DNA from 2 places in the Pseudoalteromonas sp. S8-8 genome. Region 2 is predicted to be linked to the other one. Evidence: predicted binding sites of a transcription regulator. Region 2 holds the regulator's gene; the other holds the start of a gene.
The links. Region 2 encodes sigma-54, which starts transcription at its own class of promoters, with help from an activator protein. Its sites were predicted from a motif close to GTTGGCACGNNNNTNGNNT; they were not measured.

Region 1 (7,425 bases), on a different contig from region 2:
GCCTAAATTTGGCTGTGGTATGGCTCAGTGCGGTGCGTGTACCGTGCATATTGATGGGGTAGCTCAGCGCTCGTGTGTATTGCCTGTAGCGGCAGTAGCGGGTCTTTCAATTACAACAATTGAAGGGTTAAGCGAGCAGGGCGATCACCCAGTGCAACAAGCATGGGTTGAGCATAAAGTACCGCAGTGTGGTTTTTGCCAGTGCGGCCAAATGATGCAAGCTGCAAGCTTATTAGCTGCAAACCCAACCCCAACCGACGATGAAATAGTAAGTAATATGTCGGGAAATATTTGCCGTTGTGGTACATACCCGCGTATTCATAAAGCAATTAAATCAGCTGCTAAAACAATGGCGAGTGTTCAGTATTTTGACCCAAATGAACAAGGGGAAGAAGTATGAACCAAGATAACAAATACTTTGATTTAAACCGTCGTAAGTTTTTAAAAACCAGTGCGATAGGTGCGTTAGTACTCGGTACTTATTTTGTAGGCAGTGCGCCAAGAGCATTTGCGGGTGTGTTAGAGCAGCCATCTGAGCTGGCAAAACGCGCAAACTTATTTATTGCACTGCGCCCAGACGGCATGGTTGAAATAACGTGCCATCGCTCTGAAATGGGTCAGCAAATTCGCACCGCGATTGCACAAATAGTTGCCGATGAAATGGAAGCCGCGTGGGATAAGGTTATTGTTATTCAGGGTAAGGGCGATCCTAAATACGGCGATCAAAATACCGATGGCTCGCGCAGTATTCGCTACAACATGCAGCGCCTGCGTGAAATGGGCGCAAGTGTGCGTTACATGATGCAGCTTGCTGCCGCTAAGCATTGGGGTGTAAAACCAGAAACATGTACCGCAGTACAGCACGTTGTTACTCACAGCTCAGGTAAATCACTTACTTATAAAGATTTAATCGACTTAGCATTTACAATAACGCCACCAGAAGCTGACAAACTAACACTTAAAACACGCAAAGAATGGCGCTACATTAATACCGGTATGGCGCACATAGATTTAGCCGATTTAGTAACAGGCAAAGCTATATTTGCAGCCGATGTACGCGAACCACAAGCGCTGGTGGCTATAATTGAACGCCCGCCGGTAGTAGGCGGTGTTGTTAAGTCGTTTGATGCTAGTGCTACAAAAGCGATAAACGGCGTTATAGATGTTATTGAAATTCCTGCACCAAAAGGCGCGCCGCAGTTTCAGCCAAAAGGCGGAATTGCGATTATAGCTAAAAACACATGGGCTGCATGGCAAGGGCGTAAAGCATTAAAAGTAGTGTGGGATGATGGCAAAAATGGCGATTACAATTCAAAAGAATTTAAAAAGTCATTACTAAAAACAGTACAAACTCCACAGGCAAACATACGTGATAAAGGCGATGCCATGGGCGTGTTGGCTAAATCGAGCAATAAACTCGTAGCTGATTATTACGCACCGCACCTTGCTCAAGCACCAATGGAGCCGCCTTGTGCAACAGCTATGTACAACAAAGATAGTGTTGATATATGGGCTGCTACGCAAAATCCACAAGCCGATATGAAAACAGTGGCTGCAATGCTTGGCATGGACGAGAGCAAAATTAACGTTAACGTTACCATGTTAGGAGGCGGCTTTGGGCGTAAGTCAAAACCTGACTTTTCAGCAGAGGCAGCTTACCTTTCAATGAAAGTAGGCAAGCCTATTCGTGTGCAATGGACGCGTGAAGACGACATACAACATGGTTTTTACCATGCAGTTTCGGCTCAGCACATTGAAGCATCACTAGATAAAAATGGCGCAATAGAATCGTATTTACATCGCACCGCGTTTTCACCTATTACCTCTACCTTTTCAGAAGGGGCGACTACGCCAGGGAGCTTTGAACTGCGCTTAGGATTTACCGATAACCCTATTAACACACCTAACATGAAGTTAGAAAACGGTGATGCGCAAGCCAAAGCACGAATTGGTTGGATGCGTTCTGTATCAAATATTTTTCATGCCTTTGCTATTCAGTCATTTATTGGCGAAGCAGCGCACAAAGCCGGTCGCGACCAAAAAGACTATTTACTAGACACGATAGGTCCGAGTCGTATTGTTGATGTAACCGAGCAAAATGCCACATACGATAATTACGGTGGCGATAAAGCGGTTTATCCTTTAGATATTGGCAGACTGCGCCATGTTATTGAAAAAGTAGCTGACATGAGTAAATGGGGGCGAGAGCTTCCTAAAGGTCGAGGTTTAGGCATAGCAGCACACAGAAGCTTTTTAACTTACGTAGCTACGGTAGTTGAGGTAGAAGTGTCGGATGCTGGCGATTTAAAAGTGATTAAATCGTGGGTTGCCATTGACGCGGGTACTGTTGTAAACACCGACACCGTGAAAAACCAAACCCAAGGTGGCTCTATTTATGGGATTACAACTGCAATCAGCGATGGTATTACCTTTGATAAAGGGCGCGTACAGCAAAGTAATTTTCATGATTATCGCGTACCGCGTATGAGCGACGCACCTCTTGAGATTGACGTTGAAATTGTACAAAGTGATGCACCACCAGCAGGAGTAGGCGAGCCGTCTACACCAGTTTATGCGCCAGCATTATGTAATGCTATTTTTGCAGCGTGCGGAAAGCGTATTAGGCAGTTACCGATTGGTAACCAATTAAAAGCGTAGCTAAATAACCTACAGCTTAAACAAAAAAAACCGCCAAATGGCGGTTTTTTTAAAAGCGGTTAACGCGGTTTAACGACCTTTTTCAAACTCATCAACTTCACGCTCTGCTTCTTCTTTAGATTTACCGTATTGCTGCTGGATTTTACCAACTAGCTCTGTACGGCTACCTTCAATTTTATCTAAATCGTCGTTGGTAAGATCGCCCCATTTTTGTTGAGCCTTACCTTTAAGTTCTTTCCAATTACCTTCGATACGATCGCTGTTCATAAGTTTATCCTTACTTTAGGTTAGTGAATTAACTGTCAGTTATAAAGTAGCAAGCCTTGTACCAATGAATAATAATGGTTTTATTGCTTTTATTATCAGTTGGTTATATTTTTATGTTGAGCGATTTTGTTTTTAATATTGCGCTTTTTATTAAAAAATATACATAGCAGCCTGTAATTATTGCTGACATAAGATACGCCGCTTTGATGTAACTCATTCTTAAATTTTTGTTTTAAGCTAATATGCAGGTATTAAATAAAGTAGTTAACCTGAGTGAGTTATGAATACAAAAACGTGTGAATACGGAGTGGGTGACTGCTCATACAAAATGGCAGGTGAGTTAGCAGGTATTACACAATTGGTGAATGCGTTTTACGATAATATGGACGCTTTAAAAGAGGCTGAACATATAAGGAGTATGCATTCAAAAGACTTATTGGCATCGCGTAAAAAACTTGCTTACTTTTTGTCGGGCTGGTTAGGTGGTCCTAAATTATACGCTGAACATTTTGGCAGTATTAACATTCCTCAAGCGCACAAACATCTACATGTAGGAATTGAGCAAAGTGACGCATGGCTTTTGTGCATGCAAAAAGCGGTTGATGAGCAACCTTACGAAGCACCATTTAAAATTTACTTAATGCAGCAATTACGAGTGCCTGCAGATCGAATTAGAATGGTATCGGGTAGTTAATAGCAATTATTAATAAACATCAACCGCAGCTAGGCTTTGGTTTTTTGTTACAATGCCTGCAAAGTAATTTAGAGTAAATAGCTGTGCTGCCGGTTCAAGACATATATCAACAACTCGTTACTACATTACAAAGTAATCCTATTACGTTATTACAAGCGCCACCTGGTGCGGGTAAATCTACGTGGTTGCCGCTGCAACTAATGCGCGATGGGCATTTTAAACGTATTGTAATGCTAGAGCCACGCCGAATAGCTGCACGTAATATTGCCAGTTACTTAGCAAAGTGCCAAAACGAAAGTGTTGGGCAAAGTGTAGGTTTGCGGATTAGGGGCGAGAGTAAAGTAAGCGCGAATACGCGCCTCGAGATAGTTACCGAAGGCATGCTAACGCGCATGCTGCAAAACGACCCCGAATTAAGCGATATAGATTTACTTATATTTGATGAATTTCATGAACGTTCAATTGCAGCCGACACCTCACTTGCCTTTGCGCTCGAGACCCAAAGTGCGCTGCGTGAAGATTTAACCATTATGCTTATGTCGGCAACGCTTGATACTGAGCGTTATACAGCGTTTTTTGATTGCCCTGTAATTCAATCAAGCGGTCGCAGCTACCCAATAGACGAAGTATACATACCCATAAAAGATGAAAGCCGCTGGCTTGATGCAATTCCTAGCATAATAAAACAAGCACTTAATGAACAAACAGGTAGCGCATTGGTATTTTTACCTGGGCAATTTGAGATACTACGTGTACAACAAGCACTCACCGATCTACCGAGTAACTGTATAGTAGTAACGCTATTTGGCGAGCAAGATAAAGCCAATCAGCAAGCTGCTATTGCTCCCGCGCCAAATGGCATACGCAAAGTAGTGCTTACCACCAATGTAGCCGAAACCAGTTTAACTATTGAAGGCATACGCATTGTAATTGACAGCGGCAAGCGCCGTGCAGCGACCTTTAATTTAAAAACAGGGGTTACTGAGCTCACAACACAAAGTATATCGCGCTCATCTGCTGTGCAGCGTGCAGGGCGTGCAGGGCGAATAGAGCCGGGCATTGTTTATCGAATTGGCTCAAAGCAAACTTTTGAACGACGTAATAGCCACGACAATCCCGAAATACTCACATCAGACATAAGCCAACTTATGCTTGAGGCAAAGCAATGGGGAGCCAGTATTGATGAGCTAACCTTGCTCGATAAGCCCACTGAGCAACAATGCGAGCAGGCAAGTAACCTGCTTAACATGCTAGAAGCTATTGATAGCAAAGGTAAGCTCACACCGCTTGGCAGTAAAATGTTAGGTTTTGGTGCTGATATTCGTTTGGCGCATATGCTACTAAAAGCCCAAATACTTGATGACCAACTCCCTGGTACTTATCGCCTTGCTATTTATTTAGTGGCATTACTTGAGAGCCGAGTAAATAGTCCAAACGAGTTGAGTTTAGCGCTGCATAGCCAACAGCAACGTCCGCATCCGGTATTTAAACAACAGTTAAAATATTGGCAAAGCCGCTTAAAAGTAAAAGACGAAAACAGCGAATTAAATACGCATTATATTAGTTTGCTAGTGGCATTGGCATACCCAGATCGTATTGCTAAAAAACGCGGTAATGGTTACCTACTTGCCAACGGTGCAGGTGCTGAGTTAAATGCCGATTACTGGCACAACGACGATTACTTAGCTATAGCAACCATGGGCGGGCACAAAGGAGGGCGTATATTTGCTGCCACCGCGCTTAACCCATTTGAGTTACAAGAATTTTTACCGCATTTATTTAGTGAACTTACTCGCTGTGAGTTTGACGAAAAATCAGCACGTTTTATTCATCAAGATGAAGTAAAGCTTGGTGCTATAACGCTCACCAGCCAGCCTAGTAAACAAAAATTAGATAAGGGCGAGCGTGCTAAAGCGTGGCTTAGCTTATTTGCTAAACATGGCTTTGCATTATTTAACGAGCAACCTGATGCGCAGCAATTGCTGATACGTATGAGCTTAGCAAGTAATTTAATGCCTGATAAATTCCCACAAATAAATGAGCAACAACTTATTCAAAATGCAGCGCAGTGGCTAGGCGTGTTTTTAGAAGATATTAAAACCCTCACACAGCTTAAAAAGTTTAACTACCTTGAGGCATTACAAAACTGTTTTGATTGGCAACACCAAACAGCTTTAAAAGCACTGTTACCACTGCGCTTAACAGTGCCCAGTGGCTCAAATATAAAAATAGAATACCAACTTGACGGCCCCGCAAAGCTAAGCGTGCGTATGCAAGAAGTTTACGGCTTGACCAGTACGCCTATGCTTGCCAACGGTAAATTGCCACTGCTTATGGAGTTGCTATCGCCGGGTAAACGCTCACTGCAACTTACTCAAGATTTAGCGCACTTTTGGGCTAGCAGTTACCGCGACGTGCAAAAGGAAATGAAAGGCCGCTACCCTAAACATTTTTGGCCAGACGATCCTGCCAACAGCGTTGCAACCAACAGAGTAAAGAGCAAAATGTAGGTGATAATTCACTTAAAACTGATTTTGTTTGATTATTGAACTTACTAATGTAATGTACCTATAAAATATTTTTAGCTACAGGGAATAGTCAATGAGGTTACTTTTAACGTTAGGCTTGGCTCTAGTAACTGCTTTTTCGGCGTATGCTGAAAAGCCACTCGACTTAAACGCGTTTGCGCAGCAGTACCATAAAACAATGACCGCCACACAAGCACCTAACGCAGGTATTAAAGAGCTTGAGGCTTATCTTGCATTGTTAACCGATGATATTGGTAATCAGCATATTCCGTATCAACCGGATGACTTACGTACTCCTGATGGCAAAGAGCAGATGCGCAAAGGTATGAGTTTTTACTTAGGTGCGCACACGTTGTTTGAAAGCACACTGCTTAATACATTTGTGTTTAATGATACAGGCTTTGCTATTCGTTATAAGAGTCATGCAAAGGGCATTCACCCGCAAAGTAAGCAGCCAATAGAATACACCTCCACAATGATGGAAGTGATTGAAATTGAAAACGGCAAAGTGGCGATGATCCGCAAGTATCACGAATAAACGAATAAACGAATAAACGAATAACTAATAAAACAAATAAGGATATATATGAAACATTTACTTATCGCACTATCAATATTAATGCTTAGTGCATGCGCTAGTACAAAAAGTGATTTTAGATTTGATGGCTCTACACCTGAGTCAACTCAGGCGGGAGTTAATAAAGTTTTAAAGACATTAAAATCTCAAGATTTAATGCGCTTTATAGGCGCCTTAATTACAATTCAATTTTCTGAGGTGCAAAGCGCAGAAGATGTTTTGGGCGACCCGACCATGATGAACGAAATGAATTACTTTATTATTGGCAAAAAAATAGATGGTTTAAATTATTACGAAGTACTGGAGCTTGCGAGTTCGTCTCCATCAAAAGTTGAATTTTCTGTAGTGGAATAATTTCAGCTTTTTGTACTACTTTAAATGTGTAATACCAATCCGCAATAATACTTAATCATTTTGCGGGGCTAAACGTGTCGCTACCTGCGTTAAAAAATTCTCATTTAGAACAACTAAATAGCGAATTTTTTGCCTAGCTATCAACACGTTTTTCCGCCCTCAAAATAGACCACTTAATTAAGCGAATTGGTATGATTTTATGTCTATATTAAATATGTTATTGAAAGGGCTAAAGTTTTAACGCTATAAAATTTAATAGTAAACTTTGTTTATTCCTGCTCATGAATTTATACTACGCTTTAGTAAGAAGCTAATTATTTATTATTTAGGTACAGGGAGTCTAAAAT
Region 2 (7,425 bases):
CAAATACACCTATTATTGATGTTTCACAAACAGTTAAAGATGCTCTAATAGAAATGTCAGCTAAAGGATTAGGTATGACAGCCATTGTTGATGAAAATCAGCAACTCGTAGGGTTATTTACCGATGGTGACTTACGTCGCATTTTAGAACAAAGAATTGATATTCATACAACACAAATAGATGTTGTTATGACTAAGTCATGCACTACAGCTACGCAAGATATTTTAGCCGCTGAAGCGCTCAATATTATGGAACGTAAACGTATAAATGGCCTAATCGTCGTCAATGAGAAAAACCAACCTATTGGCGCATTAAATATGCAAGACCTATTAAAAGCAGGAGTGTTATAAATGCAATTTGAAGAACTCTATCAACCGCTGAGCGATGATGCAAAAGCACGCGCTAAAAAAGTAAAACTACTTATATGCGATATTGATGGTGTATTTTCTGATGGCCGTATTTACCTTGGCAATCAAGGTGAAGAGCTAAAAGCATTTAATACAAAAGATGGTTTTGGCATTAAAGCACTTATAAACAGTGGCTTTGAAGTAGCTGTTATTACTGGTCGTCATTCACAGATAGTACAACAACGTATGAGCAGCTTAACCGTACAGCATATTTATCAAGGCCAAGAAAATAAGCTCATTGCCTATCAAGAATTAAAAGATAAACTCAACCTTAGCGATGAACAAATTGCTTATATTGGTGATGACGGTCCTGACATGCCTGTTATGGAGTTAGTAGGCTTTGCCGTTGCAGTAAATGATGCCCACCCACTTATTAAGCGTTTGTCACATTATGTAACGCAAATGCCTGGCGGTTTTGGTGCAGTGAGAGAACTCACCGATTTGCTCATGCTTGAAAATGGTAAAGCATTGACTACACAAGGCACTAGTTCATGAATGCAGCGCGCATAATATTAAGCGTTTTATTCATTAGCTGTATGGTTTGGCTTTGGTACCCTTATTTTACACAAACAAATATTGTGCCTCAGGCTGAGCCTGAAGTTGTTGCTAAGCCTGATTACATAGCTATTGAGCTCAAACAGACAGCCTATGATGAGCAAGGTAAAATTAGCCACAAAGTCACTGCGGCTAAAATGGAGCTATATCAACAATTAGGTTTTACGTTTTTTGAAAAACCTATTTTTACTTTATATAACGAAAAGCAAACGTGGCAAATAAATGCAGACGAAGCAACATTATACGAAGACAAACAATTAATTTTAGAAGGCAATGTGGTTGCCAAAAACTTAACCGATAACGCCATGATAGACAAAATCAATGCTGATAATATTCAGGTAGATATAAAACTATTAACAATGCGTTCGGAGCAACCCGTTATCATCACTGGACCCAATTTAAAAATCACTGGTAAAGGCCTAGAAGCCGACTTAAAAACCGAAGTGATAAAACTAATTAACCATACGCGAACCATATATTATGACCAATAAAATATTAAAATCACTTATTATTCCTACACTTATACTAGCGTTTAATAGTAGTGCTGCAGAGCAAAACACGCAACCGGCTGCAAATCAAATTTCAATAAGCGCCGATAAGCAAGAAGGCCAATTAAAAGCTAATGTCGGGATTTTTGAGAAAAACGTTGAAATTATTCACGGTAACCGCCGTATCACAGCCGACCGCTTAGAAGTACATAAACGCGATGAACTTGGTGATAATAAACAATTATTAATTGCTACAGGTAGCCCTGCGCACTTTGAAGAAAAGCAATCAGATGGCACGACTATGAGCGCCAGTGCTGACGAAGTACGTTATGATGTATCTAAGCGTTTTTTAACGCTTGTTGGTAATGCACAAGTATCGCAAGCGGGACAAAAAATAAATGCTAAAAGCATTACCTACGATATAGAGCAGCAGCTAATCAGTGCCGAAAAAGATGAAAACTCAACTGACCGCGTTCACACAATTTTAGTGCCAATCGAGACTAAAAAAAGTAAAAAAAGCGACAAAGGTCAACCATGAGCACATTAAAAGCAGAGCTATTAGCAAAGAGCTATAAAGGCCGTGAAGTTGTAAAAAACGTCGGCCTTGAAGTCAAAGCTGGCAGTATTGTTGGCTTACTTGGCCCTAACGGCGCAGGTAAAACCACCACGTTTTATATGATAGTAGGACTTGTACCTAGCGACAAAGGTAAAATATCGATAGACGATAACGATATTACTCTTTTACCTATGCATAGTCGTGCTAGATTAGGCATTGGCTACTTACCGCAAGAGTCTTCAATATTCAGAAAGCTGACTGTTTATCAAAACTTAATGGCCATTTTAGAAACGCGCAAAGAGTTAAATAAACAAGCTAGAGAAGACACTCTCGATAAATTATTAGATGAATTTAGCATACAACACATTCGTGATAGCCAAGGTATGGCGTTGTCGGGTGGCGAACGTCGTCGTGTGGAAATAGCACGTGCGCTGGCAGCAGATCCTAAATTTATATTACTGGATGAACCATTTGCAGGTGTTGACCCGATTTCGGTATTAGATATAAAGAAAATAATAGAACATCTTAAAAATCGTGGGATTGGTGTATTAATTACCGATCATAACGTAAGAGAAACCCTTGATGTTTGTGAAAAAGCCTACATTGTTTCTCATGGGGAGCTGATTGCATCAGGTACTCCAGAACACGTATTAAATGATAAAACAGTACGCGATGTTTACTTAGGCGAGCAATTTAGGCTGTAACATTTACGCCATGTCTTTAAGCATCTGCTAGTATTAATTATAACAACATAAAAGGATTGTTAGAGATACATGAGGCAATCACTACAGCTGCGCATGGGCCAGCAACTTACAATGACTCCACAGTTGCAACAAGCTATTCGTTTGTTGCAACTCAGTACATTGGATCTCCAGCAAGAAATACAAGAAGCTCTCGACAGCAACCCGCTATTAGAGGTTGAAGAAGCAGACTATTCAGAAGACGCTGCTGGTAAAAACGAGCAAAAAGCAGATACAGATGACATAACTGTTAGCGCATCTGCCGATGATGCTCCAAGCGAATACGAACAAGATAGTGGTGAAGCACTTGCAAAAGACACGCTAAGTGACGACATGGCTATGGATGTTAGTTGGGATGAGTACATGAGTGCCGCCCCAGCAGCATCATCGGGTCCGATGCCTGAAGACGAATCAATATACCAAGGCGCCTCTACTGAAACGCTCCATGAGTATTTAATGTGGCAGTTACAACTAACGCCATTTAGCCCTACAGACGAAGCGATTGCTATTGCTATTGTAGAAGCCGTCGATGATTCAGGTATTTTAACACTAAGCTGCGAAGAGATTTTAGAAAGCTTCAATCAAGAAAACGAAGATGATAACGAAGTCGAACTTGATGAAATTGAAGCTGTATTAAAACGCATCCAACTGTTTGATCCTGTTGGTATTGCTGCGCGTAGCCTACAAGAGTGTTTATGTATTCAGCTTAACCAGTTTGATAAAGAAACACCTTACATTAATGAAACAAAAATGATTTTAACCGAGCATATTGATTTATTAGCTGCTCGTGACTATCGTACATTAATGAAGAAAACTAAGCTCAAAGAAGAAGAGCTTAAAGAAGTAATGACATTAATACATACTCTAAGCCCTAAACCTGCAGATACTATTGTAAGAGAAGAATCTGAGTATGTTATTCCTGATGTGTCAGTTAAAAAAATTAAAGGCCGCTGGGTTGTTGAGTTAAACCCAGACAGCATGCCTAAAATTCGTGTTAATAGCCAATACGCGGCAATGTCTCGCACTGTAAAATCCAGTGGTGACAGCCAGTTTATTCGCTCGCATTTACAAGAAGCTAAATGGTTTATTAAAAGCTTAGAAAGTAGAAACGACACGCTATTAAAAGTAACAAATTGTATTGTTAAGCAACAACAAGGCTTTTTTGAACACGGTCCTGAAGCCATGAAACCAATGGTTTTAAATGATGTTGCTGAAATGGTAGAAATGCACGAATCAACAATTTCGCGCGTAACAACCCAAAAGTATATGCACACACCCCGTGGTATATTTGAGCTTAAATACTTTTTCTCAAGCCATGTAAGCACCGAAAACGGTGGTGAATGTTCATCTACAGCAATCCGTGCGCTTATCCGAAAATTAATCGCAGCAGAAAACTCAGCAAAACCATTGAGTGATAGCAAAATAGCGGATATATTGGCTGAGCAAGGAATTAAAGTAGCGAGACGTACAATCGCAAAATACCGCGAATCTCTGGCTATTCCACCGTCAAATCAACGTAAAAGTTTGATTTAAGACGCAAAAAAAGAGGGTAATGCTTATGCAACTAAACTTAACTGGTCGTCACGTAGAATTAACCGATTCACTAAGAGACTATATTAATACCAAATTTGCGAAGCTAGAAAGACACTCTGATCATATTAATAATGTTCATGTCATTCTCGATGTAGAAAAATTAAATCAAAAAGCAGAAGCCACCATACACGTAAGCGGTGCTGAGTTATTTGCCTCTACAGAACATCAAGATATGTATGCCGCCATTGACTCGTTGATCGACAAGCTCGATCGACAAGTAATTAAACACAAAGAGAAGCTTGCTCGACACTAATATGATGAAATTAAGCTCACTTATATGCCAGGACTGCAGCAAAGCTGCGGTCCTTTTTAATAGCAAAAAAAGAATTTTAGAGTTCATTAGCGAACTTGCTCACGACAAACTTCCGTATTTACCGCAACAAGATATTCTTAATGCTTTAATGAGCAGAGAAAAATTGGGTAGTACAGGTATAGGGCGTGGCATTGCCATTCCTCATGGAAGAATGAGCGGTGCAGAAGAGCCTTTGGCTTTAGTACTCGTTAGCGAAACTCCAATAAATTTTGATGCAATCGATAATCGCCCTGTTGATATTTTCGTCGCACTCATCGTACCAGATGGCGATAACCAGCAGCACTTAAAGACTCTAGCAACCATTGCTGATAAACTAAACAACAAAGATTTTTGTAAACAGTTACGCAGTGCAAAATCAGATACTGAGCTTTACCAAGTTATTGTCAATCAATCATAGTTTTATAAAGGGTGTTAAATGGAGTTAATTATCATAAGCGGCCGTTCTGGTTCTGGAAAGTCGGTTGCTTTACGCATTGTAGAAGATTTAGGTTATTATTGCGTAGATAATATTCCAGTTAACTTGCTTCCTTCATTAGTTCGCAGTGTGTCTGATAGCTACGATAAAATTGCTGTTAGCATTGATGTACGGAACATCCCTAAACAACAAGATGAATTTAACGATATTCTTGAATACTTGCCAGGCTTTGCAAACCCTACGTTATTTTATTTAGATAGCGACGATCAAACATTGATAAAACGTTTTTCTGAAACTCGTAGATTACACCCACTATCAATTGACTCGTTGCCTCTTGATTTAGCCATCAAAAAAGAAAAAGAATTACTTGATGTATTAATCACCCGCGCCGACTTTATGATAGACACGACTGATTTGAGTGTTCATCAACTCGCTGAATCTATTCGTGAAAAGATTTTAGGTAAAAAAGATAAACAACTGATTGTCACTTTTGAATCGTTTGGTTTTAAACACGGCATACCAAAAGAAGCAGATTACGTATTTGATGCACGCTTTTTACCAAATCCACATTGGGAACCTGAATTAAAACCTTTAAATGGGTTAGATCAACCCGTTAAAGATTATTTGGCCAATCACAGCATAGTGCAAAAATTCACATGGCAAATTCAAACATTTGTACAAACGTGGTTACCGCACTTAGAGCGAAATAACCGCAGTTATTTAACCATTGCCATTGGGTGTACAGGCGGGCAACATCGCTCTGTATATTTAGCGCAAACTATCGGTGAAAGTTTTGCAATGACACATCCCAATGTGAAAATTCGCCATCGCGAACAAGAAAAATAATATAGCTGAATAATCACCTGTTCAGCTTAGGTAGAGTAAGTTATGCATTGTGAAGACACTTTTTTAATAAAAAACAAATTAGGATTGCACGCCAGAGCAGCCACCGTGCTTGCCCAATTGGCAGTGCAGTTTGATGCGACAATTACATTATTTCAAGATGACAAAGAAGCCGCAGGCGATAGCGTACTTGCACTAATGTTACTTGAAAGTAGCCAAGGAAAAGAAGTAAAAGTTGTATGCAAAGGCCCCGATTCTGAGCAAGCTTTACATGCTGTTGGAGAATTAATAGCACAACGTTTTAATGAACAAGAATAAACAGTTATAAAAATAATGCTCGCATTACTAATGCCCCAATTAAAACAGATATATAAAATAAATACGGTTAGTGACGCCAGTTAACTCACCTCTCCCCATAAAGTAATATAAAAATTTATAAAGGACGCCAATGCCTGAAGCTTTTGAACAAGATTACCCACTACAGCAACTAAAACAGGTGACTAAGTCACTCAATAGTGGTCAATTTGTTCAAGTTAGGCGCATGCTCGCAAAAACAGCTCCTTGTGATACCGCATTATTACTAGAATCATCACCGCATAAAATTCGCCGACTCCTTTGGCAGTTGGTTGATCCTGATGTGCAAGGTGATGTTCTTGAAGAACTATCAGAAGATGTTCGTTTAGGCATTATTGCCCAAATGGAACCTAAGCACATTGCAGCCGCAACAGAAGATATGGGCCACGATGACTTAGGTGAAGTATTACGTAGTCTGCCGGACACCGTTTATAAAGACGTTGTTAGCGCGATGGACATTCAAGACCGTGAGCGTGCAACACAAGCACTTTCGTATCAAGAGCGTTCTGCTGGCGCGCTAATGAACACCGATACGGTGACCATCCGCCCTGACGTTACGCTTGATGTTGTACTTAGATATATTAGGCTACGCGGCGAGTTACCAGAAGGTACCGATGACTTGTACGTTGTTGATAAGCATAACTGCTTTATAGGCGCTTTATCGCTGAGTACATTATTAACTAACCCGCCAGAAAAAATTGTTCGTGATTTAATGGATGAAGATTGTGAATCCATTCCAATCTCTATGGATGAAAGTGAAGTCGCGCAATTATTTGAACGTCATAATTGGATATCGGCCCCCGTAGTCGATGATAACGATCAGCTCCTTGGCCGTGTCACTATCGATGACATCGTTGACGTAATCCGCGAAGATGCTGAGCATAGTTTATTGGGCTTAGCCGGCCTTGATGATGAAGAAGATACCTTTGCGCCAGTACTAAAAAGCTCTAAAAAACGCTCAGTTTGGTTAGGTGTCAACTTACTAACTGCACTTGCAGCTGCTTTTGTAGCTAGCTTTTTTGAAGGCACTTTAGATGTTTTACCTATTTTAGCTGTACTTAACGGTATTGTCCCTTCTATGGGCGGTGTTGCAGGTAGCCAATCATTAACGCTTGTTATTCGTGGTATTGCGGTAGGTCATATAAATCAAACTAACCAACG

Region 1: a site for sigma-54 is predicted at 2,973-2,991, ahead of L659_RS0100810 (CsbD family protein). Genes of this name have one in related genera too.

The regions. Positions count from the first base shown of each region.
Region 1 covers NZ_AUTR01000003.1:35,740-43,164, reverse strand. Annotated here, with positions in the region: gene L659_RS0100820 ((2Fe-2S)-binding protein) at 1-400, shown strand, start outside; gene L659_RS0100815 (xanthine dehydrogenase family protein molybdopterin-binding subunit) at 397-2,658, shown strand; gene L659_RS0100810 (CsbD family protein) at 2,728-2,925, opposite strand; gene L659_RS0100800 (group II truncated hemoglobin) at 3,206-3,619, shown strand; gene hrpB (ATP-dependent helicase HrpB) at 3,703-6,129, shown strand; gene L659_RS0100790 (nuclear transport factor 2 family protein) at 6,221-6,685, shown strand; gene L659_RS0100785 (hypothetical protein) at 6,734-7,078, shown strand.
Region 2 covers NZ_AUTR01000026.1:12,575-19,999, reverse strand. Annotated here, with positions in the region: gene L659_RS0108105 (KpsF/GutQ family sugar-phosphate isomerase) at 1-350, shown strand, start outside; gene kdsC (3-deoxy-manno-octulosonate-8-phosphatase KdsC) at 351-902, shown strand; gene lptC (LPS export ABC transporter periplasmic protein LptC) at 899-1,453, shown strand; gene lptA (lipopolysaccharide transport periplasmic protein LptA) at 1,443-1,988, shown strand; gene lptB (LPS export ABC transporter ATP-binding protein) at 1,985-2,710, shown strand; gene L659_RS0108080 (RNA polymerase factor sigma-54) at 2,780-4,279, shown strand; gene hpf (ribosome hibernation promoting factor) at 4,305-4,592, shown strand; gene ptsN (PTS IIA-like nitrogen regulatory protein PtsN) at 4,597-5,049, shown strand; gene rapZ (RNase adapter RapZ) at 5,068-5,913, shown strand; gene L659_RS0108060 (HPr family phosphocarrier protein) at 5,956-6,228, shown strand; gene mgtE (magnesium transporter) at 6,359-7,425, shown strand, end outside.